3 regions of the Cellulomonas sp. CW35 genome follow, and region 1 is predicted to be linked to each of the others. Evidence: riboswitches for the same ligand, from Rfam matches in the RefSeq annotation. Region 1 holds a riboswitch; each other region holds the start of a gene.
The links. A riboswitch is a leader RNA that binds a small molecule or an ion and turns the genes downstream of it on or off. The one in region 1 is predicted to bind S-adenosylmethionine.

Region 1 (10,149 bases):
ACTACGCCGAGTACGCCGACGAGCCGCTCTCGCGCTGCTTCGCCAAGGACGTCCCCGCGGGCCCCCGCACCTCGTCGCGGCGCTCCACCGGTGCCGCGGACGTCGCGCTCGAGACCGTGCCCTGGGACCACGACGAGGCGCGGGGGTTGCGGCGCGCGATGTGGGCGTTCAACGTCGAGCGCTACCCGGAGCTGGTCCCCGACGCGCCCGACCTCGGCTTCGCGTCCGACGACGCCCGCCAGGGCGTCGGCGTGCTCACCACCTGGCTGGCGCGGGTCGCGGGGGTGCCGGTGGGCTGCCTGTCCCTGCGGGCGCCGCGCCCCGGTCAGCCGGACGGGAGCGCCGAGCTCAAGAAGATGTTCGTGAGCGACGCGGCGCGCGGGGCCGGCGTGGCGCGGACGCTGCTCGCCGCCGCGCACGACGACGCGCTCGCCCGCGGGTTCACGAGCACCGTGCTCGCGACCGGCATCCGTCAGCCCGAGGCCGTGACCCTGTACCTGTCCGCGGGCTACCGGCCCGTGCCCCCGTACACCGACCACGCCGACGACTTCCTGACCCTCTGGTTCGGGCGCGCGCTCCGCTGAGCTCGACGCGGCGGTGGTGACGTCCCGGGGTGACGGCTGCCGGATCGTGGACGCGGGGTGGTCACAACCGCGCCGCCGTGGTTACCCTGTCCGCCATGTTCTCGGTCCGGGTGTGTTGTCGCTGAGCTGACGCTCGCGCGCGCCCGCGGCCCCCTGGCCCTCGTCGCGCACCCCGTCCGACCCGAGGACCTCCTCCCGTGGCTCAGCCCCTCGCGCACGTGCGCACCCCTGACCTGACGTCCCCCGCGCGGCCCGCCGCCGTCGCGCTCGCCGCCGCCACCCCGCGGCACGTCACCGAGTTCGTCATCGACGACTCGACGCTCGTACCCACGACGCTCGCCCTCGCGGCCGCCCGCGCCGACGTGATCCGCGTCCGCCACGGTGCGGGTCTGCCGACGCACGCGGCGGTGCGCGCGCTCGTCGCGATGCTCGACGGTGAGATGGCCGCGCTGGGCCGCCCGCGCAGCGACGTCACCGTCGTGCTCGAGGTCGAGACGGTCGTCGCCGACGACGCGCACGACGCGGCTCGTCGTCGCGGCCACCTCGCCTACGCGGCGGCGTTCAGCCACCTCGCGTGGCACGTGGACGCGACGATGCTCGTCGCGCCGCTCGACACGCTCGCCGCCGAGGCGGCGCACGTCGCGCGCCGCGCGGGCGTCGACCGGGTCGAGCTCGCGCTCGTCGGCGGCTCGCGCCGCCACGCCGCCGCCCTGGCCCGCACGCTCACCTGACCACCCCGCGGTTGCTCCGGTTCCGGGACGTCGGAGCCGGAGCAACCCCGGCGTCGGCCGGGTGGGGTGGTGGGGTCCCCAGCGGAGAGGTGGTGGCGGAGGGTCAGCGCAGCGTGCTGAGAGCCTGGTCGAGGTCGTCGCGCAGGTCTTCGACGTCCTCCAGACCCACCGAGAAGCGGACCGTGGCCTCACCGATGCCGACCCTGGCGCGCCCCTCGGGGCCGAGCTTGCGGTGCGTCGTCGTGGCCGGGTGCGTGACGATCGACTTCGCGTCACCCAGGTTGTTCGAGATGTCGACCACGCGCAGGGCGTCGAGCACACCGAACGTCGTCTTCTTCGCGAGCTCCGGCGTCGCGCCCTCGGGCGTGCGCAGCGTGAACGTCACGACCGTCCCGCCGCCGGTCTGCTGCCGCCGCGCGAGGTCGTGCTGCGGGTGCGACTCGAGGAACGGGTAGCGGACGGACTCGACCGCCGGGTGCTCCTCGAGCCAGCGCGCGAGCGTCAGCGCGGACGCGGCCTGGTGCCGCACGCGGATCGACAGCGTCTCGAGGCCCTTGAGCAGGACCCACGCGTTGAACGGCGAGAGCGAGGGCCCGGTGTTGCGGATGAGCGTCTGCACCGGCCCGCCCACGAAGTCCGCCGAGCCGAGGATCGCGCCGCCCAGGACACGGCCCTGCCCGTCGATGTGCTTGGTCGCGGAGTACACGACCACGTCGGCGCCCAGGTCGAGGGGGCGGGAGAACACGGGGGTCGCGAACACGTTGTCGACGACGACGACCGCGCCGGCCGCGTGCGCGAGGCGCGAGACCGCCTCGATGTCGACGAGGTCCTGCATCGGGTTCGACGGCGTCTCGAAGAACACGACGTCGGCCGGGGTGGCGAGCGCCGCCTCCCACTGCGTGAGCTCGTGCCCGTCGACGTACTCGGTGCGCACGCCCCACTTCGCGAGGATCTCGTCGAAGATGACGACGCTCGACCCGAACAGCGCACGGGCCGCGACGATCCGCGAGCCCGAGCCGACGAGCGCGGCGAGCGCCGTGAACACCGCGCTCATGCCGGACGCGGTGGCGTAGCAGGCCTGCGCGCCGTCGAGCAGGCGCAGGCGCTCCTCGAAGGTGGACACGGTCGGGTTGTTGTAGCGGGAGTACAGGAACCGGTCGACCTCGCCCGCGAAGGCGGCCTCGGCCTGGCCCGCAGAGTCGTAGGTGAAGCCCTGCGTGAGGAACAGCCCCTCGCCGAACTCGCCGAACTGCGAGCGGACGTGCCCGCCGCGCACCGCGAGCGTGTCCGGGCGCAGCGTCGAGCGGTCGACCCGCCGGGCGTCCCAGTCGCCGGGGCCGGGGGCGTACGGGCTCACGCCTGCCGCCAGGGCAGGCCCTCGGCGCGCCAGCCCCAGTGACCGCGGTGCCCGTCGGGCCCGACGTCGCCCTCGAACCCGCGCAGCACGTTGTAGGCCGGGCCGTAGCCCGCGGCGGTCGCGGCCTGCGCGGCGGCGACCGAGCGGACGCCCGACCGGCACAGGAACACGACGGGGCGGCCGTCGCCGGGCTCGAGCCCGGTCGCCGCGAGCTCGTCGAGGAACGTGGGGTTGGGGCCGACCGGGGTCAGCCACTGCACGAACGCGGCGCGCCCGCCCGTGTCGGCGGCGTCGGGGACGCCGATCTGCTGCCACTCGGCCTCGGTGCGCACGTCGACGAGCAGCGCACGCTCGTCGGACGCCACGAGGTCCCAGGCCTGCTGCGGGGTGAGGTCGCCTGCGTAGGGTCCGGCCATGTCGCTCCTCCATCGGTCCTGGCGGTAGCACCCTCGGCCAGGCGCGGGGCCTGCGGGTTGCTGCGGCGTCGTCGAGCCAGATCTCTCGGCCGCTCTGGATGGTGCGAGGACTGTAACGCCGATTCGTCGGCCACATCCACCTCGTGGACACGCGTTCCGCGTGGCGAGACGGACGGGTGTCCGCGTTGACAGCCGCTCGCTCGGCTCGCCACCCTTTCGGTCAGGTCATGAGCGCCAGCGCGAAGCCCCGGCTCGCTGGCCGGCAACCCTCCTCCGCGGTGGGGTGCCCCGGGTGACGACCAGGCCGAGCACCGACCGGTGCCGGCAAGCGCGGGATGCCCGGACCCGGGGTCCCCGGATCCACGGAGGTACCCCCGTGACCGTACTGGCCGAGACGACGTCCTGTCCGACGACGGCCCCGACGTCCGGCACGACGACCGGCACGACGACGGGCGCGACCACCGTGTCCGCCGTCCAGCCGCTCCTGCCCGTGGTCGGGGGCAGCACCACGGTGCCGCTCGTCGACGGCACGCAGCGCGTCTACGCGAACCTCGACTACGCCGCCAGCGCACCGGCGCTCCAGGCCGTCGCCGACCGGGTCGCGGAGGTGCTGCCGCTGTACGCGTCGGTGCACCGCGGCGCGGGGTACCTCTCGCAGGTGTCGACCGCGCTGTACGAGTCCGCGCGGCAGGCGGTCGCGCGGTTCGTCGACGCGCGCGAGGACGACGTCGCGATCATCACCCGCAACACCACCGACTCGCTCAACCTGCTCGCCGGGGTCGTCCCGACCGGTGAGCGGGTGCTGGTGCTCGACCTGGAGCACCACGCGAACCTGCTCCCGTGGCTGCGCTCGAGCGACCCGCACGGCCGTCGCACGACGATCCTGCCGATCGCCGAGACCGTCGCCGCGACCCTCGAGTCGCTGCGCGCGGAGCTCACCGCGCGCGCGTACGCCCTGGTCACGGTGTCGGGCGCGTCCAACGTCACGGGTGAGGCGCTGCCGGTCGAGCGGGTCGTCGAGATCGCGCACGCCGCGGGTGCGCGGGTCGCGGTCGACGGTGCGCAGCTCGTGCCGCACCGCGGCTTCTCGCTCGCGCGCACGGGCGCCGACTACGTCGCGTTCTCGGGCCACAAGACGTACGCGCCGTTCGGCGCGGGCGCGCTCGTCGGCCGTCGCGACTGGCTCGACACGGGCATGCCGTACCTCGCAGGGGGAGGTGCGGTGCGCGACGTGCGGGCCGACCGGACCGTGTGGCAGCCGGCCCCGGCGCGCCACGAGGCCGGGTCGCCGAACGTCATCGGTGCGATCGCGTTGGCGGAGGCGTGCGACGCGCTCGCGGCGCTGCCGGCCGGGGCGCTCGTCGAGCACGAGCGGGCGTTGCGGGGCCGGCTCGTCGCGGGGCTCGAGCGGGTCCCGGGTGTGCGCGTCGCGAGCATCTGGCCCGACTCGGCGGAGCCCGTGGGGGTCGTGACGTTCACGGTGGAGGACCACGACCCCGGCCTGGTCGCCGCGTACCTCGCGGCCGAGCACGGCATCGGTGTGCGTGACGGCCGGTTCTGCGCGCACCCGCTGCTGTCCCGCCTGGGTGCGAGCGGCGGTGCGATCCGCGCGTCGGTGGGGGTCGGGACGCCGAGCGAGGCCGTCGACCGTCTGGTCGCGGCGCTGCACGCGTACGTGACGGACGGGCCGCGCTCGCGGTACGCGGTCGAGGACGGCTGCTGGGCGGTCGTCGACGACACGCGTCCGCTGCTCGCGGTGCACGGCCTGGACCACCTGGCCGCGACCGCCGCGGCGGCGTGCGGTCCTGCGCTCGACTGAGCCGAGCGGCGCCGCAGAGGTCAGGGAGTCAGGACGCGCGCGGCGCGCGCGAGCATGCTCCGCACGACGTGCGGGTGCAGCGCACGCACGGGCAGCAGGTAGAGGCGGCCGCGCCGGTTGTGCAGGCGCACGTTCGTCGTGACCGCGACGAGGCCCGCGCGGGAGTCGACGGCGACGGCCGCGGCGACGCCCGGGACCGCGTCGAGGCCCTGTTCACGGCCGTCGCGAGCCGGCGCCGCGACTGCGCGCGCCTGTACGTCGAGGCCGCCGCCGAGGGCGTCTCAGACGTCGTCGCACGGGTGTCCCAGCGGCGCGTCGACTACCTCGCCGACCTGCTCGTCGAGCTCGGGCAGGACCCCGACGAGGCCCGCCGCCGCTCGTCCGTCGCGCTCGCGGCCGTCGTCGGGCTCGGCCAGCTCGCGGCCGTGGGCGTGCGCCCCGACGACCCCGCCGCACTCACCGCGACCGCGCTGGCCATGACGCTCGCCTGACGCGCCCGCGCGCGGTCCGTCACCGGACGCGCAGACCCATGTGCTCGGCCAGCGCCGGCGCGAGCTCGACGAGCTGCTCGGACGTGATCGTCGCACCCGCGAGCCCCGCGACGCCGTCCAGGTGCTGCAGGTCGCGCACGCCACGCAGGTCCGCGTCGGTCAGGGTCGCGCCGGTGACGTCGAGTCGCCGCACGCGGCAGTCCTCGAGCACGAGCCGCCGTGCGCGCACCCGCGCCAGGTCGAGCTCGTCCACCACGACCCCCGTCAGCCGCACCTCCTCCAGCGTCGCGTCGCGCAGGTTGAGGTAGTCGAGCTTGCCGCCGGACACGTGCACGCGCGTCCACCGCGACCCGTACGCCTGCACCGCCCCGAGCCGGCAGTCCGTCCACCCACCGTCCTGCCACGCGGTGCTCGACAGGTCGAGCGCACTCGCCCGCACGCCCGTCCACGTGGTGTCGACGAACCGCGCGTGCGCCAGCTCCGCGTCGTCGAGCACGCAGCCGACGAACGTGCAGTCGAGGAAGCGCGCCTCGCGACCGTCCTGCCCGGACAACCGCTCGTCGGTGAACGTCAGCCCGTCGTAGTCGCCTCCGGCGTCCAGCAGCATGGGCCCACCTTGCCACCCGCGGCCGTCCCCGGCCGTCCACGGGGCGCAAAGGGCTCGAACCGCACGTGCGCCGGATGGCACGATGCGGCCCGTGCAGCACGACCTGACGCTCGACGCCCCCGGGGTCAACCTCGTCCCGCTCGGTCCGGAGCACGCGGCGGCGCTCGTCGTGTTCGTCGACGACCGGGTCTGGCGCGGCATGACGACGCCCGTTCCCCGCACGCCCGACGACATGCTCGAGGACGTCGAGCGCGCGCTCGCGACGCCCGGGCGGTACGCGTTCGCGGTGCTCGACGCCGAGTCCGGCGCGGTGCTCGGGTCGACCTCGTTCTACGACGTCGACCTGCGCATGGGCCGGCTCGAGGTCGGGCACACGTTCTACGACCCCGCGGTGTGGGGCACGCACGTCAACCCCGCGTGCAAGCTCGCCCTGCTGACGCACGCGTTCGAGACGTGGGGCGTGCACCGCGTGGCGCTGCGCGTGGACGCGCGCAACGCGCGCTCGCTCGCGGCCATCGCGCGGCTCGGCGCGGTCGAGGAGGGGCGGCTGCGCGGTCACCGGCTCGCGCCCGACGGCTCACGCGGGGACTCCGTGTACTTCTCGGTCCTGGCCGACGAGTGGCCCGCCGCGCGTGCGCGGCTGCGCACACGGCTGGGACTGCCGGGCTCCGACGAGCACCTAGCGTCCGACGAGCACGCGTCCGACGAGCACGCAGCGTCCGACGAGCGTGCGGGAGCCGCCCGGGACGACGAGCGCGCGCGGCCCGGCGACGGCGGCCCCGGCGAGCGGTCGCACGTCGTGCTGATCGGCGGCCGGTCCGGGGTCGGCAAGACCAGCGTGGCCCACGCGCTGCACGCGCTGCTCCGCGACGCCGACGTCCCGCACGCCGTGATCGAGGGCGACTACCTGGACCTCGCGCACCCCGCACCGCACGCCGACCGCCTGGCCGAGCGCAACCTGCGCGCGGTGTGGTCCGCCTACCGCGACCTCGGCCACCGCCGCCTGGTCTACACGAACACCGTGAGCCCGCAGTACGCCGACGACCTGGCCGCCGCGATGGGCGACTCCCCGCGCGTCACCGCCGTGCTGCTCACGGCCGACGACGAGACCGCACGCGAGCGGCTCGCGCAGCGCGAGCACGGCGCCGAGCTCGCCGCGCACGTGGCGCGCAGCGACGCGGCGGCCCGCGCGCTCGAGCGTGGCTGCCCCCCGTCGGTGCACCGTGTCGGCACCGCGGGCCGCACTCCCGACGAGGTGGCCCGCGGCATCGCCGCCCTCGCAGGCTGGCTCCCCACCTGACCCCCCCACCTGGCCACCCCCACCTGACCCACCCGACCCCTCAGACCCCCGAGCGCCGCGCCGCACAGCCCGTCCGCACCCCGTCGTGCGCGCCGAGCTCCGCGACCCCGCGCTTCCTCCGGCTCCGGTAGCGAATACCCGGAGCAACGACGGTCTCGCGGCTGGATGGCCTGTCGACCCGTGGCCGGATGGCCGGTCGACCCCGGCTGGATGGTCGATCGAGCCCGCGGCTGGATGGTCGACGAGGCCGGGGTTGCTCCGGGTTTCGTCGCGCATACCCGGAGCAACGGCGGGGTCGCGGTTGGATGGCCGGTCGAGCCCTCGGCTGGATGGTCGACGGACCCCGCGGCTGGGTGGGTGACGAGCCCGGGGTTGCTCCGGCTCTCGTCGCGCATACCCGGAGCAACGGCGGGGTCGCGGTTGGATGGCCGGTCGACCCGCGCGGGGGAGGGCCGTTCGGGCCTGCGGTTGGGTGGGTGACGAGGCCGGGGTTGCTCCGGGTCACGTCGCGCATAGCCGGAGCAACGGCGGGGTCGCGGTTGGATGGCCGGTCGACCCGCGCGGGGGAGGGCCGTTCGGGCCTGCGGTTGGGTGGGTGACGAGGCCGGGGTTGCTCCGGGGTCTCGTCACGGATAGCCGGAGCAACGGCGGGGTCGCGGCTGGATGGTCGGTCGACCCGCGCGGCGGATCGTCGACCGACTCCGCGGCTGGATGGTCGACGAGCCCGGGGTTGCTCCGGTTCTTGTCGCGGATAGCCGGAGTAACGGCGGGGTCGCGGGTGGAGGGGGGGTCGACCACGCGGCGGATGGTCGGTCCGGCCTGCGGTTGGGTGGGGTCAGGGGAGGGGGGCGACCGAGGCGAGGGCGTGGGGCTTGCCCGAGCGCGGGTGCCACGCCGCGAGGTCGAACCCGCCGCCCGGGCGGTGGCGCACCGAGGTCGCGACGGTCGCGGGCAGCAGCACCGGCTTGACGAAGTCCACCGACCAGACGAACGCGTCGCCCCGTCCCCGGCCCGCGTCGGCGAGCAGACGCGCGGCGGTGTACATCCCGTGCGCGATGGTCCGCGGGAAGCCGAACGCCTTGGCCGTGAGCGGGCTGAGGTGGATCGGGTTGCGGTCGCCCGAGACGGCGGCGTACCGGCGGCCCGTGTCGGCCGCGAGCCGCCACTGACCGGTGGGGAGCGGGGGTTCGAACGGTGCGCGCTCGTCGTCGGACGCGCGCTCGTCGGACGGCAGGTGCACGCCCTTGGCGAGGTACGTCGAGACGCCGCGCCAGACGACCTCGTCGTCGACGGCAGCCTCGACCGCCAGGTCGACCTGCGTGCCCGTGCGGTGGGGCCGCAGCCGGTCCGCGGACGCGGAGACGTCCAGCGTCTCGTCGTAGCCGATGGCGCGACGCTGCTCGACGAGGTTCGCGAGGTGCACCATCCCGAGCATCGGCAGCGGGAAGTCGGTGCGCGCCATGAGCGCGATGGCGAGGGGGAACCCGAGCACGTGCACGAGGCCGGGCGGCAGGGTGTCGCTCGCCTCCTCGCCGACGAGCCGCTGGTAGGCCGCCAGGTGATCGAGCGAGGCGCGCACGCCCCGGACCCGGTAGGCGGTGGCGGGCAGCTCGAGGGGCGCCGAGCCGGTGCGCCGGGCGAGCGCGAGGCGGCCGGTGGACGCCGCGCCGCGCGCGTACAGCCCACCCAGCCCGGGGACGGCGGGCAGGTCGACGAGCGTCACGCGCCCACCACGTTCTGCCCGCACACCCGCAGCGTGCGCCCGACCACCCCGCCGGCCTGCGGCGACGCGAGGAACGACACCGCCTCGGCGACGTCGACCGGGAGGCCACCCTGCTGCAGCGAGTTCAGCTGCCGCGCGACCTGCCGTGTCACGGCGGGCATCCGCGCGGTCATCTCGGTCTCGATGAAGCCGGGCGCGACGGCGTTCGCGGTGCCGCCGAACGGCTCGAGCAGCGGCGCGGTCGCGCGGACCATGCCGATCACGCCGCCCTTGGTGGCCGCGTAGTTGGCCTGGCCGCGGTTGCCCGCGAGGCCGGTGGTCGACGAGATCGAGACGATGCGCGGCGCGTCGGTGAAGTCGCCGGACGTGAGCAGCGCCTCGTTGATCGCGAGCTGCGCGGCGATGTTCACGGCGATCACCGAGTCCCACTGCGCCTCGGTCATGTTGGCGAACAGCTTGTCGCGCGTGATGCCGGCGTTGTGCACGACGACGTCGAGGTGCCCGTGCCGTGCGAGCGCGTGCTCGAGGATCGTGGCGCCCGCGTCGGGGGCGGTGATGTCGAGCTGGAGCGCGGTGCCGCGGACCTCGTTGGCGACCGCGGCGAGCTGCTCGCCCGCGGCGGGCACGTCGACCGCGACGACGGTCGCGCCGTCCCGGGCGAGCGTGCGCGCGATCGCCGCGCCGATGCCGCGTGCGGCGCCCGTGACGACCGCGACGCGGCCGGCGAGCGGGGCGTCCCAGTCGGCGGGCAGGGCGCCCGCGGTGGAGTCGACCGCGAGGAGCTGGCCGTGCACGAAGGCGGAGCGGGTGGACAGCAGGAACCGCAGCGCGCCGACCGCGGACGCGGCGGTGACCGGGACGCCGTCGCCGAGCACGATGCCGTTGGCGGTCGCGCCGCCGCGCGACTCCTTGGCGATGGTCCGCACGACGGCGTCGACGCCCTGGCGGGCCGCGGCGACCGCGGGCGCGTCGGACGCGCTCGCGGCGCGCGAGATGGTCACGACCCGGCCGCCGCGCGCGAGCTTCTTGAGGGTCGAGGCGGCCGCGAGCAGCGGCTCGTGCAGCGCGTCGGGGTGCTCGACGCCGGTGAGGACGAGGACGACGGCGGCGTACCGCTCGTC
Region 2 (10,149 bases), 820 kb from region 1:
GCCCGGGCGCCCGAACGTCGGGCCCGCGTTCAGCGCGACGCGCGCGTCCGCCAGCAGGCGTGCCGCCGGGTCCTCCTCGCCCGGCAGCTGCTCGCGCAGGTCCAGCCACGCGAAGTACGTCGCCGCGCCCGGGGTCCACCGCGTGCGCGGCAGCCGCGAGTCGAGCAGCGCGCCCAGGTGCGCACGCGAGTCCCGCAACGACTCCAGGAGCGCGTCCAGCCAGTCGTCGCCGTGCGTGAGCGCCGTGGTGTGCGCCAGGACCGGTACGTGCCCGACCTCGGACGACACCAGTTCGGGCAGGCGGGCCAGGTCCGCCACGGCGTCCGGGCCCGGCACGGCCAGCGCCGCCTTCAGGCCCGCGAGGTGGAACGCCTTGGATGCCGAGTGCACCGCGACCGCGCCGGGGATCACCGTCGTCGCGGACACGAACCGCACGTCCGCGTCGAGCACCAGCGGGGCGTGCACCTCGTCGGACACCACCCGCACGCCGTGCCGCGCCGCGAGCTCGCCGACCGCGCGCAGCTCGTCCGGGGCGTGCAGCGTGCCCGTCGGGTTCTGCGGGTGGCACAGCAGGTACACCGCCGACCGCCCGCCCGCCCGCGCCCGGCCGAACGCCTCGTCGAGCGCCGCGAGGTCGAGGCGACCGTCCGCGCCCAGGTCCGCACGCTCCACGGCGCGGCCCGTGCGCCGCACGAACGCCCGGAACGGCGGGTACACCGGCGGGTTGATGACGACCACGCCGTCGTCGTCCGTGAGCAGCCGCACCAGCTCCGAGACGCCCTGCATGACGTCCGGCACCAGGGCCGTCGTCGCCGGGTCCGGCGCCCAGCCCCAGCGGCGCTCCGCGAAGCCCGCGAAGGCCTCCTGGTACGGCCGGCCGGCCGGGTAGCCCGTGTCGCCGCGGCGCAGCGCGTGGGTCACCGCCGCCACCACCGGCTCGCACACGCGCACGTCCATCTCCGCGACGAACAGCGGCAGCACGTCGGGCGGGTAGCGGCGCCACTTCTGGCTGGTGCGGGTCCGCAGCTCCTCGAGCGACACGTCGAACAGGCTCACCTCCCGGACGTTACCCACCGTCCGACGTGCTCGCGATCGCCCTGGTCTCGGCCCGCGTCCAGCACGCGCGGGCTCGGGTCGGGACGACGAACGGGTCGGCCCGGGGCTGGGCCGACCCGTTCGCGCGGTGTCTCAGAGCGTGGCGCGGACCGCCTGGGTCGCCACGAGCATGTGCTCCAGGCTCGGCGTGGTCTCGTCGTACCGGCGCGTCTTGAGCCCGCAGTCCGGGTTGACCCACAGCTGGTCGAGCGCGATGGCCTTGACCGCACCCGTCAGCAGCTCGGTGATCTCCTCGACCGACGGCACGCGCGGCGAGTGGATGTCGTACACGCCCGGGCCCACCGCGCGCGGGTAGCCCGCCGCCGCGATGTCCTCGACGATCTCCATCTTCGAACGCGCCGCCTCGATGGACGTGACGTCCGCGTCCAGACCGTCGATCGCACCCATGATCTGGCCGAACTCCGAGTAGCACAGGTGCGTGTGGATCTGGGTGTCCGGACGCACGCCCGACGTCGCGAGCCGGAACGAGCGCACCGACCAGTCGAGGTAGTCCGCGTGGTCCGCCGCGCGCAGCGGGAGAAGCTCGCGCAGCGCGGGCTCGTCGACCTGGATCACCGCGATGCCCGCGGCCTCGAGGTCCGTGATCTCGTCGCGCAGCGCGAGGGCCACCTGGTTCGCGGTCTCGCGCAGCGGCTGGTCGTCGCGCACGAAGCTCCACGCGAGGATCGTCACCGGGCCCGTGAGCATGCCCTTGACCGGCTTGCTCGTGAGCGACTGCGTGTACGTCGTCCAGTCGACCGTGATCGGCTTCGGCCGCGACACGTCGCCCCACAGGATCGACGGGCGCGTGCAGCGCGAGCCGTACGACTGCACCCAGCCGTTCTCCGTGACCGCGAAGCCGTCGAGGTTCTCCGCGAAGTACTGCACCATGTCGTTGCGCTCGGGCTCGCCGTGCACCAGCACGTCCAGACCGATCCGCTCCTGCAGCTCCACGACGCGGCGGATCTCCGCCTTCATCTCCTCGACGTACTGCTCGTCGGTCAGCTCGCCCTTGCCGTGCGCCGCGCGGGCCTTACGGATCTCGGGCGTCTGCGGGAACGAGCCGATGGTGGTCGTCGGCAGCGGCGGGAGGTTCAGTCGCTGCGCCTGGGCCTCCTTGCGCTCGTCGAACGAGCCGCGCGCGAACGCGTCGTCGGACAGGCCGCCCGTGCGCTCGCGCACCTCGGGACGCACCACCCCCGGCGCGCTGCGGCGCGACGCGACCGCGTCGGACGCCTCGAGCAGCTGCTCGTGGATCGCCTCGCGGCCCTCGGACAGGCCCTCCGCGAGGGTGACGACCTCCGCGACCTTCTGGTCCGCGAACGCGAGCCACGAGCGCAGCGTCGGGTCCAGGTTCGGCTCGTCCGCCGTGTCGTGCGGCACGTGGAACAGCGACGTCGACGTGCCGACCGCGACCGCGCCCGCACCGATGACCTCGAGCTGCTCGAGCACCTGCAGCTTGGCGTCCAGGTCCGCGCGCCAGATGTTGTGACCGTCGACGACGCCCGCGACGAGCGTCTTCGACTCCAGGCCCGGGACCGCCTCGGTGGGCGCCGTGCCCTTGACCAGGTCCAGCCCGATCGCCTCGACGTCGGTGCCCGCGAGCACCGGGAGCGCGGCGCCCAGGTCCCCGTACGGGGCGGCGACGAACAGCGCGGGACGCTGCGGGCGCGCGAGCTCGGTCGCGAGCACGCGGTACGCGTCCGCGGTCGCCGCGAGCAGACGCTCGACCGGCACGTCGATGCTCTCCGAGACGAGCGCGGGCTCGTCGAGCTGCACCCACGTGGCCCCCGCCGCCGCGAGGTCGCGCAGCAGGTCCGCGTACACGGGCAGCAGGTCGTGCAGCCGGTCGATCGGCGCGAAATCCGCGGGCGCACCCTCGGTCGCCTTCGCGAGCGCCAGGTACGTCACCGGGCCGACGATCACCGGGCGGGTCAGGACGCCGTCGGCGAGCGCCTCGACGAACTCCGCGACCGGGCGCGTGCCGACGTACGAGAATGTCGTCTCCGGGCCGATCTCCGGGACGAGGTAGTGGTAGTTGGTGTCGAACCACTTGGTCATCTCGAGCGGCAGGTCGTCGCCACGGCCGCGCGCGACCGTCGAGTACGCCGCGAGGTCGAGCGTGCCGTCCTCACCGACGAGGTCCGCGAAGCGCGCGGGGATCGCGCCGACGACCGCGGTCGCGTCGAGCACCTGGTCGTAGAAGGAGAACGCGCTCGGGATCGCGGCCGTGTCCTTCGGCAGGCCGAGCTCGACGAGGCGCTCGCGCGTCCGGCGGCGCAGCGCCGCGGCGGTCGCCTCGACCTCGTCGGCCGTGGACCTCCCGGCCCAGAAGGCCTCCACGGCCTTCTTGAGCTCGCGGCGCGGCCCGATGCGCGGGTAGCCGAGCACGGAGCCGGTCGGGAACTGCGGGGTCTCGCTCATGGGGTCCAGCCTTCGTGTCGTGGTGGTGCGGGGTTCGGGGGACGTGGGCGCCGACCTCAGCGTGTCGAGCCGTCCAGCTGCGCGCCCTCGAGCAGGTCGAGCGCGGCCTCGTGCTTGTTGTACGTGTAGAGGTGCACGCCGGGTGCGCCGCCGTCGAGGACGCCCTTGACGAGGTCGACACCCGCGCGGGTGCCGATGCGGTGCGCCGCCGACGCGTCGTCCGCGGAGCCGAGCGCGTCGAGCAGGTCGCGCGGCACCGGGACACCCGTGAGCTCCTGCGTGCGCAGCAGCCGGGCCGGGTCGGTCAACGGGATGATCCCGGGGATGATCGGGATGACCACGCCCGCCGCGCGCGCCTCGGCCACCAGGCCCAGGTACGACTCGGCGTCGTAGAACACCTGCGTGATCGCGAAGTCCGCACCCGCCTCCTGCTTGGCGAGCAGCGACGCGACGTCCTGCGCGCGCGTGCCGCCCGTCGCCGCGTTGCCGCGCGGGAACGCCGCGACCGCGACCGACAGCGGCCGCACCCGCGCACGCACGGCCTGCGCCGGGCTCGCACCGCAGCGGCGGGACTCGATGTCCCGCAGCAGACCGACGAGCGCGCTCGCGGTCTCCAGGCCGTCCGGGTGGGCCTGCCAGTCGGCCTGGCCCGCGGGGGGGTCGCCGCGCAGCGCCAGGAACGAGCGCACGCCCTCGTCGAGGAACTCCTCGACGATCGTCGTGATCTCCTCGCGGCTCGTGCCCACGCACGTGAGGTGCGCGATCGGGGACAGCGACGTCTCGCGCAGCAGCCGCGAGACGAACGCGCGCGACGTCTCGCGCGTCTTGCCCGACGCGCCGTACGTGACCGAGACGAAGTCCGGGTGCACGGCCTCGAGCTGGCGCACGGTCTCCCACAGGCGCGGCGCGGCCTGCGGGTTGCGCGGCGGGAAGAACTCGAACGAGAGCGTCGGGCGGTCGAGCGTGCCGAGCGGCCGCGGGTCGGCGGCCACGTGCGCGCCGGTCGGGACGCCGGGGCGCGTCGCGCTGCTCGCACCGTCGGCGCGCGCGTCGTCGAGCCGCGGCTGCGCCGCGGGCGGGTTCACGGTCGCCGCGCTCACGCCGGCGGGCCGTTCAGACACTGGGTCTGCGACATGTCCACTCCATCGGTCCTGGCGGAAGCACCCACACCCTCGTCGCGGAGGGGGGTTGCTGCGGCGTCGACGAGCCAGGTCTCTCGGCCGCTCTGGATGGTTGGCGTGATCGTAGGCCGGGAGCCCACATGCTGACCACGACTTCTCACGTTGCGAGACGGGCGGGCCGCCCAGCGGACGCGTCGCCGGAGAGTCGCAGATCAGGCGGAAGGACGCTCCGCGGGTCAGGCCAGCGGACGCGGGCGCTGGTGCGGGATCTCGCCCCACGGCTGGGTGCCCGTCACCGTCGACAGCAGACCGGCCTCGACCGCTTGCAGGACCTGCGCGTCCGGCGGGACCGACCCGCCCAGCGCCTCCCGCGCACCGCGGACGGCGTCCAGGCCGCCGTCGTGGTCGGGCATCTCGGTCATGCGCAGGACTGTAACCGCCGTGCACGATCAGGCGAAGTCCCCACAGCCGGATCACCCGAGAAGAGCACGTCCCGGGTTCATCCGAGCGGGCGGCACCGGGACGGCCGGACGCCGCGGGTAATCGCGTGACCCGTCCCGGCCGACGTGCGCTGACCTGCGGATCTGCTCTCGCGCCGGGTCACCCGAACGCCACGACCCACCGCATCCGTCTCCGCAGCCGCCGGGGACTTCACCCACGCACCGACGGGCAGGTCGCCAGGTGGTCGTCGACGAGCCCGCACGCCTGCATCGCCGCGTACGCCGTCGTCGGTCCGACGAACCGGAAGCCGAGCGACTTGAGCTCGCGCGCGAGCGCGCGGGACTCGGGCGTCACCGCCGGCACGTCCGCCCACGAGGCCGGGCGCACGTGCTGCGTGCGGTCCGGCGCGAACGACCAGAACAACGCGTCGAGCGTGCGGCCGGAGGCGTGCAGCGCGAGCAGGGCGCGCGCGTTGGCGACGGTCGCCTCGATCTTCTGGCGGTTGCGCACGATCCCCGCGTCCGCGAGGAGCCGCTCGACGTCGTGCTCGTCGTACTCCGCGACCACCCGCGGGTCGAACCCCGCGAACGCCGCACGGAACGACTCGCGCTTGCGCAGCACGGTGATCCACGAGAGCCCCGACTGGAAGCCCTCGAGCGCGATCCGCTCGAACAGCGCCTCCTCGCCGTGTACCGGGACACCCCACTCCTCGTCGTGGTAGCGCTCGTACAGCGGGTCCCCGTCCCCGAAGCACCGCCCCGTCACGGGCGCCGGAGCGGTCACGGGCGCCGGAGCGGTCACGGCCGCCAGCGGGGTGTCGGCCGTCACGGTGTCGTCCATGCGGTTGAGTCTGCCGTCTCCCGCCCACGCGCGGCAGACCTCGCGCGCCCACTGTGGACGCCAGGCCGTCAGCCGAACCCCGTTCCCCCCCGTCGGCCCGGTCCCGCTCCGCAACCCCGACGTCGTGGGTGCTACGGCTCAGACGCGCCGTTCCCGTAGCATCCGCGGGGGCGACGACCGGCCACCTCGGCCATGTGCCGGGCTGGTCGCTGTCGAGATCCCCGAGCCAGGAGACACGCGGTGGCTGGGTCGAGACCGTGGTTGCTCGCGGTATGCGCGCGCGAACCCGGAGCAACCACGGGGTGGGCGGGAGTGGGTTCGCCGAGGGGGCTTGACCCCGTGAGGTGGACACGCTGATTCCGAGGTTGTCTCGGAGGGAGCGAGAAGATCTGGTCGTGGGGTGTGGGCGCCCACCGCGGCGTCGGCGCTTCTCGGGGACGACGACCTTGACGCCCTGTCCGCGATCACCGCGTCCAGCTCCGATCGGCGGGTTCTCGTGATCCGCTGGGGTTAGGTCAGGGTGGTGAGCTGTTTGCGGACGCGCTGGGCCGAGATCGGGGTCGGGGTGCCGAGCTGCTGCGCGAACAGGCTCACGCGCAGCTCCTCGAGCTGCCAGCGGACCATCGCGACCTGCGCGCGGTCCGCCCCGGACGCAGCCGCGAGCGCGTTCTCCAGGTCGTGCACCTGCCACGCCAGGTCGGCGTCGCGCGCGGGGTTCTCGGCGGCCTTGCCCAGCCGGTACCGCGCAGCACGCAGGTAGCGCACCAGGTGCATCAGGCGGTCCGCGCCGGTCTCGACGACGAATCCCGCGTGGACCAGTCGCGCCGACTGCTCGCGCACGTCGGACGCGGTGGCCAGCAGCGCGAGGCTCGAGGTCCCCTTGAGCTCTACCTCGAGCTCGCGCCACGCGGTGAGCACCTGGACGAGCACGCCGACGAGCGCGTGCACCCGGTCCTCGAGCCGGTCGCGCAGGAACGCGCGCAGCGCGGCGTAGTCCTCGGGCGTCCGGATGTCCGCGGGGGTGCGGCCCGCCTCGGCGGGGCGCGTGCGCAGGTGCTCGTCGACGAGCGCGTCGACCGCGGCGAGCTGCACGTCCTCGACGAGCGCCTCGCGGCTCGGGTACGGGTTGGCGGCCAGCGCGAGCGCCTGGGCACCCGTCCAGCGGGACGTCACGCGGGCCGGGGCGAGCCCGACGTCGAGCAGCAGCAGCCGGCGCAGGCCTGCGCGCGCGGCGGCGGGGCGCGCGGACGCGTCGGCGAGCGTGCGCACCGAGACGCTCGTGCGCTCGTCGACCAGGGTCGGGTAGGCGCGCACGACGGTCGCGCCCGAGCGCACCTCGACGACCTCGGGGAGCGTGAGGTCGGCGGGCCACGTCGTCAGGCCCGCGCGCGACACGGACTCGGCGACCGGCCCCGACGAGCCGTCCCTCGCGTGCCGCGACTCGGAGGCACCCGCGTCCGACCAGCGGGCATCGCCGCGGTCCGGGCGCGCGCGCGGACCAGGCCGCGCGGGCTCGTCGGCCGCCAGCCCCGCCTCCCGCATGGCCTGCCGCAGCGCGGCCTTCACGGCGGTGTCGACCGCGTCCTGCGCGCGGTCCGCGAGCCGGTGCTGCAGCGCCGCGAGGTCCTTGCCCTCGTCGACCACTCCGCCACGGTCCCCGACCACGCGGAACGTCATGCGCAGGTGCGCGGGCAGGCGGTCGTCGTCGAACGCGTCGGCGGGGACGTCCACGTCGCGCACGGCCCGGACGGCGGAGCGGAACGCGTCGTGGAACGACGGCGCGGCGTCGCCCGCGCGCACGGTGTCGGCCCAGGTCGCGGTGTTCTCGCGCAGCCAGGCGGCCACCGCGCGGCCGACGTCGGGTGCGGGGACGAGCTGCACGCGCACTGGCTTGGGCAGCGCGCGGATCGTCGCGACGACGAGCTCGTCGAGCAGCCCCGGCACCATCCAGCCGAAGCCGTCGGGCGTCAGGCGCGGCAGCTGGGGGAGCGGGATGTGCACGGTGACGCCGTCGGCCTCGGTGCCGGGCTCGAACTGGTAGGTCAGCGGGAGCGACAGGTCGCCCTGCGGCCAGCGCGACGGGAACGAGGACTCGTCGATCGCGTCCGCGTCGGACGAGACGAGCAGCTCACGGGAGTACGTCAGCAGGTCGGGGTCGCGGCGCCGCGCGGTCTTCCACCACTGGTCGAAGTGCCGGGCGGAGACGACGTCCGCGGGGACCCGCTCGTCGTAGAAGTCGAACAGGGCGTCCTCGTCGGCCAGCAGGTCCGCGCGGCGGGCGCGCGCCGCCAGCTCGGAGGCCTCCGCGAGCAGCCGCCGGTTCTCGTGGAAGAACTGGTGGTGCGTGGTCCACTCACCCTGCACGAGCGCGTGCCGCAGGAACAGCTCGCGCGCGGCCTCCGGGTCGACCGTCGCGTAGAGCACCCGGCGGCCGGCCACGACGGGCAGCCCGTACAGCAGGACGCGTTCGGTGCACATGGCCGCACCCTGCTTGGTGGACCACGCCGGGTCGGAGTAGGTGCGCTTGACCAGGTGCGCGCCGAGCTCCTCGGCCCACGCGGGGTCGATGCGGGCCGCGTCGCGCGCCCACAGCCGGGACGTCTCGACGAGCTCGGCGGCCATGACCCACGCGGGCGGCTTCCGGGCGAGCCCCGAGCCGGGGAAGATCGCGAACCGCGCGCCGCGCGCGCCGAGGTACTCGTTGCGCCCGCGCCGGTCGGGCCGGGCCGGGCGCTTGTCCCCCCGACGAGCGGGTGCGGCGACCTCGGTGGCCTCCTGCATCCCCACGTGCGACAGCAGCCCGGACAGCACGCAGCGGTGGATCGCGTCGGCGTCCCAGTCGCGGCGCAGCTCGCCGCGCCGCGGGCCGCCGGCACCCGCACCCTCGTCGGGACCGTCCGCGAGCGCTGGCCACCCGCCCTCCCCACCGCCGCCGGACGCCTCGTCGGGACCGCGACGGCGCCCCGCGGGCAGACCCTTGGCGAGGTCCCGCAGCTGGGTGACGACGTCCTGCCACTCGCGGACCCGCAGGTAGTTCAGGTGCTCGGCGCGGCACGCGCGGCGGAACGCGTTGCCGGACAGCTCGCGCCGCTGCTCGCGCAGGTAGGCCCACAGGTTCAGGTAGGACAGCAGGTCGGAGGTGGGGTCGGCGAACCGCGCGTGCAGCGCGTCGGCCTTCTCGCGCTCCTCGGCGGGACGCTCGCGCGGGTCCTGGATGGACAGCGCGGCCGCGACGACGACGACCTCGCGCAGCACCCCGTGGCGCGAGGCCTCGACCACCATGCGGGCGAGCCGCGGGTCGACCGGGAGCTGCGCGAGCGCACGCCCCGTCTCGGTGAGCCGGGTCCCGTCCGGCCCGGTCTCGATCGCGCCGAGCTCGGTGAGCAGCTGCACGCCGTCGCGCACCGCGCGCACGTCGGGCGGGTCGACGAACGGGAAGTCGACCACGTCCTGCGGCGAGGCCGCGACGCCCACGGCGATCATCTGCAGGATCACCGACGCGAGCGACGTGCGCAGGATCTCCGGCTCGGTGAACCGCTCGCGTCGCTCGAAGTCGTCCTGCGAGTACAGGCGGATCGCGATGCCGTCGGCCACGCGGCCGCACCGCCCCGAGCGCTGGTTGGCGGACGCCTGGCTGATCGGCTCGATCGGCAGCCGCTGCACCTTCGTCGCCTTCGACCACCGGCTGATGCGCGCCGTACCCGGGTCGACGACGTACCGGATGCCCGGCACGGTCAGCGACGTCTCCGCGACGTTCGTCGCGAGCACGATGCGCCGCCCGGGGTGCGACGAGAACACGCGGTGCTGCTCGGCGGCCGACAGGCGCGAGTACAGCGGCAGCAGCTCGACCGCCTGCGGGTGGCGCGGGTCGGTCACGCGCGTGCCGAACGACGCGCGCAGCGCGTCCGTCGCGTCGCGGATCTCACGCTCCCCGGACAGGAACACGAGCACGTCGCCGGGTCCCTCGGCGCACAGCTCGTCGACCGCCTCCGTGATGCCGGTCATGAGGTCGCGCTCCCGCACGGGCGGGCGGGCCGGGGGCGGTGTGCGGCGCGGCGGCGCGTCGTCGTCGAGCTCGTCGTCCTGCACGCCCAGCGCGTCGGGCGACAACGGCCGGTACCGGATCTCGACGGGGTAGGTGCGGCCGGTGACCTCGACGACCGGCGCGGGGACACCGTCGGGGTGCTCGGGGGTGGGGGCGCTCGCGAAGTGCCGGGCGAAGCGGTGG
Region 3 (10,149 bases), 1.4 Mb from region 1:
GCATCGCGGGCATCGTGCTGCGCACCGACCTCACGGCCGGTGAGGCCTTCGCGGCGGGCGCCGTGTTCTTCCCCGGGGACACCGTGAAGACCCTCCTCGCGGCCGCGGTCGCGCTCGCGGTGTTCGCCGCCTACCCGGACCTGCTGCGCCGGCGCCGCTGATGATCGAGCTGAGCGAGGCGCTCGTCACGGCCTGGACGCCCGACCCCTCGGGCGGCCCGGACACCGTGACGCGCCTGCTCGGCCCGGTCACGCTGCGTCTCACCGAACGGCGCGTGGCGGTCGTCGGCGCGAACGGCTCCGGCAAGTCGACGCTCGCACGCCTGCTCAACGGGCTCGTGCTGCCGTCGTCCGGGACCGTGCGCGTCGACGGGCTCGACACGCGTACCGACGGACCGGCCGTCCGGCGGCGCGTCGGCTTCGTGTTCACCGACCCCGACGCGCAGCTCGTCATGCCCACCCCCGTCGAGGACGTCGCGCTGTCGCTGCGGCGCAGCGTGCCCGACGCGCGCGAGCGCGAGGCCCGGGCCCGTGCGGCACTCGCGCGCGTCGGGCTCGCGGACCGCGCCGACCTGCCCGTGCACGCGCTGTCCGGCGGGCAGCGCCAGCTCCTCGCGCTCACGTCCGTGCTCGCGACCGACCCCGACGTGCTGGTCTGCGACGAGCCGACGACGCTGCTCGACCTGCGCTGGCGCGCGGTGGTCGACGACCTGCTCGCCGACCTGCCGCAGCAGGTCGTGGTCGTCACGCACGACCTGGACGCCGCGCAGCACGCCGAGCGCGTCCTCGTCGTCGACGACGGCCGGGTGGTCCACGACGGCGAGCCGTCCGCCGCCGTCGCCGCGTACCGGGACCTCATGGCGTCGTCCCCCGTGCGCGCCGGCGACGTCCCGTGACCCGCCCCGGCACGCCGCTGCGGCCCGTCTGGTCCGGCCCGCTCGGGATGCACCAGCCGGGCACCTCGGTGCTGCACCGGGCGCCCGCGCTCCGCAAGCTCGCGGCGCTCGCACTGGCCGGCGTCGTCGTCCTCGTCGTCCGCGGAGCCGCGTCGGCGCTCGTCGCGCTCGCCGTCGCCGCCGCCAGCCACGCCGTCGCGAGACTCTCGTGGCACCGCACGCGCAGCGGCCTCGTGCGCGTCGGCGCCGTCGCGCTCCTGGTCGGCGGGTACCAGGCATGGTCACGCGGCTGGGCGTCGGGCGTCGAGACCGCCGCCGACCTCGTCGCGCTCGTCCTGCTCGCCACCGTCGTCACCGCGACCACGCGCGCCGACGACCTGCTCGACGCGCTGCGCCGTGCCGCCGGGCCGCTGCGGCACGTCGGCCTCCCCCCGCAGACCGTCGCGCTCGCGGTGAGCCTCATGCTGCGCTCCGTCCCCGTCCTGCTGCACGCCGCGCACGAGTCCCGCGACGCCGCACGGGCGCGCGGGCTCGCCCGCTCGCCGCGCGCGCTCGTCGTGCCGGCCGCGGTGCGCATGGTCGGCCACGCACGCGCGACGGGCGAGGCGCTCGCCGCGCGCGGGATCGGCGAGGGCTGAATCGCGCGGTGCCCGTGCACGGACTACCGTCCCGGGTGTGACGTTCCAGGAGGGTGGCAGCTTCGGCGGCGGACGCGTGCAGTCGCGCCGCTCCGCCGGCGGGCGTGGCATGGCGATCGGCGGCGGCGTCGGCGGTCTCGGGTTGCTCGTGATCCTCGCGATCACGCTGCTGTCCGGGGGCAACGTGGACCCCGGCGCGCTCCTCGGTGGTGGCGGGGGCGAGCCCGGGCAGGACGGCACCGTCGGTGCCTGCACGGCCGAGCAGGCCAACACCGACCGCGCGTGCCGCCTGTCCGCGACCCTCGACTCCCTCGACACGTACTGGACGCCCACCCTGCGCAAGGCGGACGCGACCATCCCGGAGGCCGTGGAGTTCACGTCCGCGGTGCGGACCGCGTGCGGCGACGCGTCGTCGTCGTCCGGGCCGTTCTACTGCCCCGGGGACCGGACGATCTACCTCGACCTGGGCTTCTTCGACCTGCTGACCAGCCAGTTCGGCGCGAAGGGCGGCCCGCTCGCCGAGATGTACGTCTACGCGCACGAGTACGGCCACCACGTCCAGAACGTCACCGGCGTGTTCGACTCCTCCGACCGCCGCGGGTCGGGCGCCGGGTCGGACTCCGTGCGCGTCGAGCTCCAGGCCGACTGCTATGCGGGCATGTGGGCCGGCAACGCCGCGACCACCGAGGACCCCGACACCGGTGTCACCTACCTCAAGCCCATCACCGCCGACGAGCTCGCGCAGGCGATCGACGCGGCCGCAGCCGTGGGCGACGACCACATCCAGCAGCAGTCGGGCGGCGGTGTGAACCCCGACTCGTGGACCCACGGCTCGAGCGAGCAGCGCCAGCGCTGGTTCACCACCGGCTACCAGCAGCGCGACCTCGCGGCGTGCGACACCTTCGCCGCCGACACGCTCTGACGCCCGCATCGGGCAGACTCCGGGCATGAGCACCGACGACAGCTCCGCCCGCGTGGGCGTCTATCTCGACTTCGACAACATCGTCATCTCCCGCTACGACCAGCTCCACGGTGACGGCTCGTGGCGCAAGGACAACGCGCGTGACGCCGGTAAGGACGTCGCCCCTCGGCTCGACGCCGCCCGGGTCGACGTGAGCGCGCTCCTCGACTACGCGTCGTCGTTCGGCACGCTCGCCGTGACCCGCGCGTACGCCGACTGGTCGGTGCCGGCCAACGCGGCGTACCGGCGCCAGCTGGTGGACCGCGCGATCGACCTCACGCAGCTCTTCCCTGCGTCCGGTACCAAGAACGGCGCCGACATCCGGCTCGCCGTGGACGTGCTCGAGGACCTGTTCCGTCTCACCGACCTCACGCACGTCGTGATCGTGGCTGGCGACTCCGACTACATTGCGCTCGCGCAGCGGTGCAAGCGCCTCGGGCGCGTGGTCGTCGGCGTCGGCGTGCCGGGCGGGACCAGCAAGGCACTGATCTCCGCGTGCGACGAGTTCGAGTACTACGACGAGGCCGTGCGGCAGTCGGACGAGGCAGAGGACGACGACACCGTCGTCACGGGCGCCCCGGACGACGCTGCTGCCTCGCCCGTGACGACCGCTCCGCGCACGGCGACGACCGCGACGCGCACCGAGCCCGAGACGTCGTCACAGCCGATCAGCGGTCCGGTCGCGACGCGGCTGCTCGCACGCGCACTCGGGCTGGTCGCGAAGGACGCCGACGGCTGGAGCCAGGCGTCGGCGGTCAAGCAGCAGATGAAGCGGCTCGACCCCCGGTACAACGAGGCTGCGCTCGGCTTCGCGACGTTCACGGACTTCGTGCGCTCACGCCAGGGGCAGGTCGAGCTCCGGGAGGAGGGCCAGGCGCGGTGGCTCCGGCTGCGCGCCCCCAAGTCGAAGAAGGGCTGAGCGCACGCCGCGCCGGGCTGACCTGCGTGGCGCGGCCCAGTGCGACCCCCACCACGCAGGTCAGCCGGACCCACGCGATGCGTCGGTGCTACGCGCGGGCCGCGCGCGCGAAACGGGTCAGGCGGACCCGAACGAGACGGCTCACGACGGCGCCCAGCGCGAGCGGCGCACGCGTCACCGTCGCGAGGGCTCGGGCCGTCTCCCGGCCCACCCGGTCGACGTCAGCGCGGACCGAGGCCGCAATCACTCCCACCTGGTGCGCGCGCAGGGCGTGCGCGAGCGCCGGGACGTCCGCCAGCACGTCGGCGCGCACGGCGTGGTCCTCGGGAGCGAGCAGACGCAGCCACTCCGCGAACAGACGCACTCGTGCTTCCGCCGAGTCGTCGAGCAGACCGGACCGGAGAGCGTCCTGCCGGCTGACCGCTCGCACGGTGCGATCGTGATCCCGCACCGAGTCCAGCTCGACGACCGCCATACCCGACGCCGCGGCGTCGTCGAGCAGCTCGGTCAGGCGCGCGTCGCGCAGCTGGAGCGCGGCGCGGACGGGCGCCCACGACGCGTCGTCGGGGTCGGACAGCCCGGCGAGCTGCACGACCCCGTCGCCGGCCGTCCGACCCGCACGCGAGCGTGCCGCTCCGGCCCGCCGCGAGACCTCGGACTCGAGCCAGGTGCAGTCGTCGCAGAGCGTCTTGGCGACCCTCAGCAGCGACAGACCCCAGTCGCCGACCAGGCACGCGGTGCACAGCTCCCCGCGGGTGACGAGGTCGACACCGGTCCGGCTCGCCTCCGCGACCGCCGCGGGGGCGGGGCGCAGCTCGACGAGACCGTCGGCGCGCAGGAACTTCTCACTCATGGGCGTACTCCCTTCGCACTTCCCGGCGGCGGTCGCCGCCGGGCCGGTCTTCCTCCGGGGCACCGTGCGCGAGGTTGCGCGGTTGCCGGACCAGCACGCGGAGGGCGTCTCGCTGATCGCTCTTGACCTGGGGAGACGCTAACGCGGCCCGGCTCGCACGAGCAAGGGACGTCACACGAACGCGGGCGGTGGACGACGAGTCCGCCGTCCACCGCCCGCGTGCGAGGTGTGTCAGATGTTGAAGCCGAGGGCCCGCATCTGCTCACGACCGTCCTCGGTGATCTTCTCCGGGCCCCACGGCGGCATCCAGACCCAGTTGATGCGGAAGCCGTCGACGATGCCGTCGAGCGCCTGCGCCGACTGGTCCTCGATGACGTCGGTGAGCGGGCACGCCGCCGACGTGAGCGTCATGTCGATCACCGCGGTGTTCTGCTCGAGCGCGACCCCGTACACGAGGCCGAGGTCGACGACGTTGATCCCGAGCTCGGGGTCGATCACGTCGCGCATCGCCTCCTCGACGTCCGCGACGGTCGTCGGTGAGCCAGTGCTGGGGGTGGTCATGCGTCCTCCCGGGATCCGGTCTTGATGAGTGCGTCGTTCAGCGCGACCCAGCCGAGCAGGGCGCACTTCACGCGTGCGGAGTACTTGCCGACGCCCGTGAAGGCGGCGGCGTCGCCGAGCGCCTCCTCGGCATCGTCGTCGTCGAGCCCCTGCCCCCTGGACTGCATGAGGTCGCGGAACGACGCGGCGAGCGTGTCGACGGTGCCCAGCGGCTGGTCGAGCACCAGGTCGTGCAGCACCGAGACCGAGGCCTGCGAGATCGAGCAGCCCTGCCCCTCCCAGCGCAGCCCGCGGACCACCCCGGCGTCGTCGACGTCGACCTGCAGGGTCACCTCGTCGCCGCACGTGGGGTTCACCTGGTGCGACTGCGCCGAGCGGGCGCCGTCGGCCGCCTCGCCCAGCCCTCGCCCGTGCGGGAACTTCGCGTGGTCCAGGATCACCTGCTGGTACAGCTGCTCCATCGAGCTGCTCATACGTCGCCCTTCTCGTGGCGCCGGGGGCGCCGTCAGTCCGTCAGTCCGTCAGTCCGTCAGTCCGAAGAACGCCCGGACCCCCGCGAGCGCTTCCCGGAACACGGCGATCTCCTCGTCGGTGGTGTACACCGCGGCGGTCGCGCGTGCCGTGGCGGCCACGCCGAACCGGCGGTGCAGCGGCTGTGCGCAGTGGTGGCCGACGCGCACCGCGACGCCGGCGTCGTCGAGCACCTGCCCCACGTCGTGCGCGTGCACGCCGTCGACGACGAACGACACCGCGGCGAGCCGGTCTGCGGTGTCGGTCGGGCCGATCACCCGCACACCCGGCACGGACGCCACCGCGTCGAGCAGCAGGCCCGCCAGGTCGTGCTCGTGCGCGGCGACGGCGTCCATCCCGAGGTCGGACAGGTAGGTCGCGGCCGCGCCCATCGCGACGGCCTGCGAGACCATCTGCGTGCCGGCCTCGAACCGCTGCGGCGGCGGGGCGTACGTGGTCTCGGTCATCGTGACGACCTCGACCATCGAGCCGCCCGTCGTGACGGGCGGCATCGCCTCGAGCAGCTCACGTCGCCCGTAGAGCGCGCCGACGCCGGTCGGCGCGAGCATCTTGTGCCCCGAGAACGCGGCGAAGTCGACGCCGAGCTCGTGCAGGTCGACCGGCAGGTGCGGCACGGACTGGCACGCGTCGAGCACCGTGAGCGCGCCCACCTCGCGGGCGCGGGCGACGAACGCGGGCACGTCGGTGATCGCGCCGGTCACGTTGGAGGCGTGCGTGAAGGCCAGCACGCGCGTGCGGTCGGTGACGACGCTCGAGATCTCGTCGGTCCGCAGGCGCCCGTCGTCGTCCACGCCGATCCACCGCAGCGTCGCGCCCGTGCGCAGCGCGAGCTCCTGCCACGGCACGAGGTTCGCGTGGTGCTCGGCCTCGGTGACGACGATCTCGTCGCCGGGACGCAGCGCGAACCGCTGCGCCGCTGCTCCCCCGCGGCCCGCCGTCGCGTTCGACAGCGCGTAGGCGACCAGGTTGATGCCCGCGGTCGCGTTGCTCGTCCACACGAGCTCGCCGGGCGACACCCCGACGAACGACGCGACGCGCGCCCGGGCGTCCTCGAACGCCTCGGTCGCCTCCTCGGCGAGCTGGTGCGCACCGCGGTGGACCGCGGCGTTGCGCTGCAGGTAGAAGTCCTGCTCGGCGTCGAGGACCACGTCGGGCTTCTGGGACGTGGCCCCCGAGTCGAGGTAGACCAGCCGCTTGCCGTCACGCAGCGTGCGCTCGAGCAGCGGGAAGTCGGCCCGCACCGCCGCGAGCTCGGCGGCCTCCAGGGTGGTGCTCACTGCGGATCCCCTCGACGTGGACGGGTGGGGTGCGCGGGTGCCGGGCAGCGGCCCGGCACCCGCACGAGGTCAGGAGTTGACCAGGAACCGGTCGTAGCCCTCGTTCTCGAGGCGCTCGGCGAGCTCCGGGCCGCCCTCCTCCGCGATGCGGCCGTCGACGAAGACGTGCACGAAGTCGGGCGTGATGTAGCGCAGGATGCGCGTGTAGTGCGTGATCAGCAGGACGCCGACGTCGGTCGTCGAACGGACGCGGTTGACGCCCTCGGACACGATGCGCAGCGCGTCGACGTCGAGGCCCGAGTCGGTCTCGTCGAGGATCGCGAGACGCGGCTTGAGCAGCTCCATCTGCAGGATCTCGTGGCGCTTCTTCTCACCGCCCGAGAAGCCCTCGTTCACGGACCGCTCCGCGAACGTCGAGTCCATGCGCAGGTTCTCCATCGCGGCACGGACGTCCTTGACCCACGAGCGCAGCGCGGGGGCCTCGCCGTCGATCGCGGTCTTCGCGGTGCGCAGGAAGTTCGACACCGAGACGCCCGGCACCTCGACCGGGTACTGCATCGCCAGGAACATGCCGGCGCGGGCCCGCTCGTCGACGGACATCGCCAGGACGTCCTCGCCGTCGAGCAGCACCGAGCCGCCCGTGATCTGGTACTTCGGGTGGCCGGCGAGCGAGTACGCGAGCGTCGACTTGCCCGAGCCGTTGGGGCCCATGATCGCGTGCGTCTCGCCGCTGTTCACGGTCAGGTCGACGCCGCGCAGGATGGGCTTGGGGCCCTCCTTCGTCTCGACGCTGACGTGCAGGTCGCGGATCTCCAGGGTGGTCATGCGGGTTGCTCCTCGGTGACGGTCAGACAGTCCGGTCCACGTCGACGAGCACGCGCTCGCCGTCCAGCGTGACCGGGTAGACGGGGACGGGGGTGACGGCGGGCGGGCCGAGCGGCTTGCCGGAGCGCAGGTCGAACCGCGAGCCGTGCAGCCAGCACTCGATCGTGCAGCCCTCGACCTCGCCGTCGGACAGCGAGACCGCGCCGTGCGAGCAGATGTCGCTGATCGCGTGCAGCTCGCCGTCGTCGTCGCGGACGATCGCGACCTCGACGGTCCCGGTCTCGCCCTCGAGCTCGACGCGCAGCGTGCCCCCCGTGGGCACGTCGGACGCGTAGCACGCGAGCTGTGCGGTCATGCCTGCTCCACCACGGCACCCGCGTCGCTGCCCTCGACGGCGACCTGGTCGAGCACGGACATCGACTCCTCGAGCTCGGCCTCGATCGCGGCGATGAGCCGCTCCTCGACCTCCGGGACACCGATCTCGTGCACCAGCTCGGCGAAGAAGCCGCGCACGACGAGGCGTCGCGCGTCGGGCTCGGGGATGCCGCGGGCCCGCAGGTAGAACAGCTGCTCGTCGTCGAACCGGCCGGTCGCGGACGCGTGCCCCGCGCCCTCGATCAGCCCGGTCTCGATCTCGAGGTTCGGCACGGAGTCCGCGCGCGCCCCGTCGGTGAGGACGAGGTTGCGGTTGAGCTCGTACGTGTCGGTGCCCTCGGCCTCGGCCCGGATCAGCACGTCGCCGACCCACACCGTGTGCGCGCCCGCACCCTGCAGCGCGCCCTTGTAGGTCACGCGGCTCACGCAGCTGGGCACCGCGTGGTCGACGAACAGCCGGTGCTCCTGGTGCTGGCCGGCGTCCGCGAAGTACAGCCCGAGCATGGTGACCGAGCCGCCCTCGCCGGCGAACTGCGCGTCCGGGGTCACGCGCACGACGTCGCCGCCGAGCGTCACGACGATGTGCTTGACCGTCGCGTCACGGCCGACCTCGAGGCGGTGCGACGCGGCGTGCACGGAGCCGTCGGCCCAGTCGTGCACGGTGACGACCGTGAGGTGCGCACCGTCCTCCGCGACGATCTCGACCGTCTCGGTGAGCGCGGCGTGGCCCACGTGGTCGATGACGACCGTGCCCTGCGACATGGCCTCGGCCTTCACGACGAGGTGCGCGGCGCTCGGCTCGAGCGGTGCGTCCTGCGTGCCCGCGCCCTCGACGCCCTCGATGCGGATCGACGTGACCTTCGAGGTCACGGCCTCACGCGGGATCGTCACGAGCGTGGCGCGCGGCGCCGAGGCCCACGCGACGGCCGCCGCGCGGTCGCCCGGCTTGCCGACGACACCGAGACGCGCGTCGCCGCGGTCGACGATCTCGACGACGACCTCGGGCGACTCGACGACGGTCGTCAGGACGCCGTGCCCGTCGAGCACGCCGCCCGAGTCCGCGGCGAACAGCGGCGCGAGGCGCGCGACGGGAGCGAACCGCCACTCCTCCTCGCGGCCGGTGGGTACGGCGAAGTCCGCGACGTCGAAGGACGTCCTGCGCTCGGCGCGCGAGGCCTCCGGCACGCCGCCCACACCGTGCGTGTGCGCGCCGTCCGCGACCGCGCGGGAGTGGTCGGTCGCCAGGGCCGACTCGTTCGTGGTGGTCGTCATCAGCCGACGGCCCCTTCCATCTGCAGCTCGATGAGGCGGTTGAGCTCGAGGGCGTACTCCATGGGCAGCTCACGCGCGATGGGCTCGACGAACCCGCGCACGATCATCGCCATGGCCTCCGTCTCCGGCATGCCTCGGGACATCAGGTAGAACAGCTGGTCCTCGCTCACGCGGGACACCGTGGCCTCGTGGCCCATCGACACGTCGTCCTCGCGGACGTCGACGTACGGGTAGGTGTCCGAGCGGGAGATCTGGTCGACGAGAAGCGCGTCGCACAGCACGTTCGACGCGGAGTGCGAGGCCCCCTCGAGGATCTGCACCAGACCGCGGTAGGACGTGCGGCCACCGCCGCGCGCGACCGACTTCGAGACGATCGACGACGACGTGTGCGGTGCGGCGTGCACCATCTTGGAGCCCGCGTCCTGGTGCTGGCCCTCGCCGGCGAACGCGATCGACAGCGTCTCGCCGCGCGCGTGCTCGCCCATGAGGTAGATCGCCGGGTACTTCATCGTCACCTTGGAGCCGATGTTGCCGTCGACCCACTCCATGGTCGCGCCCTCGGCAGCGGTCGCCCGCTTGGTGACGAGGTTGTACACGTTGTTCGACCAGTTCTGGATCGTCGTGTACCGCACGCGGGCGTTCTTCTTGACGATGATCTCGACGACCGCCGAGTGCAGCGAGTCCGACGAGTACACGGGCGCCGTGCAGCCCTCGACGTAGTGCACGTACGAGCCCTCGTCGGCGATGATCAGCGTCCGCTCGAACTGGCCCATGTTCTCGGTGTTGATCCGGAAGTAGGCCTGCAGCGGGATCTCGACGTGCACGCCCGGCGGGACGTAGACGAACGAGCCGCCCGACCACACCGCGGTGTTGAGCGACGCGAACTTGTTGTCGCCCGGGGGGATCACGGAGCCGAAGTACTGCTCGAAGATCTCCGGGTGCTCGCGCAGGCCGGTGTCGGTGTCGAGGAAGATGACGCCCTGCTCCTCGAGCGACTCCTGGATCTGGTGGTAGACCACCTCGGACTCGTACTGCGCGGCGA

Region 2: it holds a riboswitch for S-adenosylmethionine, as region 1 does, so the genes downstream of both, ACT17Q_RS15330 (methylenetetrahydrofolate reductase) here and ACT17Q_RS02710 (aminotransferase class V-fold PLP-dependent enzyme) in region 1, are expected to answer to the same signal.
Region 3: it holds a riboswitch for S-adenosylmethionine, as region 1 does, so the genes downstream of both, ACT17Q_RS09250 (hypothetical protein) here and ACT17Q_RS02710 (aminotransferase class V-fold PLP-dependent enzyme) in region 1, are expected to answer to the same signal.

The regions. Positions count from the first base shown of each region.
Region 1 covers NZ_CP199000.1:566,241-576,389, forward strand. Annotated here, with positions in the region: gene ACT17Q_RS02690 (GNAT family N-acetyltransferase) at 1-584, shown strand, start outside; gene ACT17Q_RS02695 (hypothetical protein) at 782-1,315, shown strand; gene ACT17Q_RS02700 (O-succinylhomoserine sulfhydrylase) at 1,419-2,672, opposite strand; gene ACT17Q_RS02705 (rhodanese-like domain-containing protein) at 2,669-3,088, opposite strand; SAM riboswitch class I at 3,095-3,193, opposite strand; SAM riboswitch class IV at 3,312-3,425, shown strand; gene ACT17Q_RS02710 (aminotransferase class V-fold PLP-dependent enzyme) at 3,465-4,907, shown strand; gene ACT17Q_RS02715 (hypothetical protein) at 4,982-5,398, shown strand; gene ACT17Q_RS02720 (pentapeptide repeat-containing protein) at 5,418-6,005, opposite strand; gene ACT17Q_RS02725 (GNAT family N-acetyltransferase) at 6,097-7,305, shown strand; gene ACT17Q_RS02730 (MaoC/PaaZ C-terminal domain-containing protein) at 8,141-9,028, opposite strand; gene ACT17Q_RS02735 (3-oxoacyl-ACP reductase) at 9,025-10,149, opposite strand, start outside.
Region 2 covers NZ_CP199000.1:3,367,519-3,377,667, reverse strand. Annotated here, with positions in the region: gene ACT17Q_RS15340 (MalY/PatB family protein) at 1-1,056, opposite strand, end outside; gene metE (5-methyltetrahydropteroyltriglutamate--homocysteine S-methyltransferase) at 1,189-3,519, opposite strand; gene ACT17Q_RS15330 (methylenetetrahydrofolate reductase) at 3,576-4,619, opposite strand; SAM riboswitch class I at 4,659-4,755, opposite strand; gene ACT17Q_RS15325 (hypothetical protein) at 4,877-5,062, opposite strand; gene ACT17Q_RS15320 (DNA-3-methyladenine glycosylase I) at 5,292-5,921, opposite strand; gene hrpA (ATP-dependent RNA helicase HrpA) at 6,432-10,149, opposite strand, start outside.
Region 3 covers NZ_CP199000.1:2,011,223-2,021,371, forward strand. Annotated here, with positions in the region: gene ACT17Q_RS09225 (biotin transporter BioY) at 1-161, shown strand, start outside; gene ACT17Q_RS09230 (energy-coupling factor ABC transporter ATP-binding protein) at 161-895, shown strand; gene ACT17Q_RS09235 (energy-coupling factor transporter transmembrane component T) at 892-1,533, shown strand; gene ypfJ (KPN_02809 family neutral zinc metallopeptidase) at 1,571-2,455, shown strand; gene ACT17Q_RS09245 (NYN domain-containing protein) at 2,481-3,413, shown strand; gene ACT17Q_RS09250 (hypothetical protein) at 3,502-4,266, opposite strand; SAM riboswitch class IV at 4,277-4,394, opposite strand; gene ACT17Q_RS09255 (metal-sulfur cluster assembly factor) at 4,498-4,827, opposite strand; gene sufU (Fe-S cluster assembly sulfur transfer protein SufU) at 4,824-5,300, opposite strand; gene ACT17Q_RS09265 (SufS family cysteine desulfurase) at 5,349-6,635, opposite strand; gene sufC (Fe-S cluster assembly ATPase SufC) at 6,705-7,460, opposite strand; gene ACT17Q_RS09275 (non-heme iron oxygenase ferredoxin subunit) at 7,483-7,815, opposite strand; gene sufD (Fe-S cluster assembly protein SufD) at 7,812-9,107, opposite strand; gene sufB (Fe-S cluster assembly protein SufB) at 9,107-10,149, opposite strand, start outside.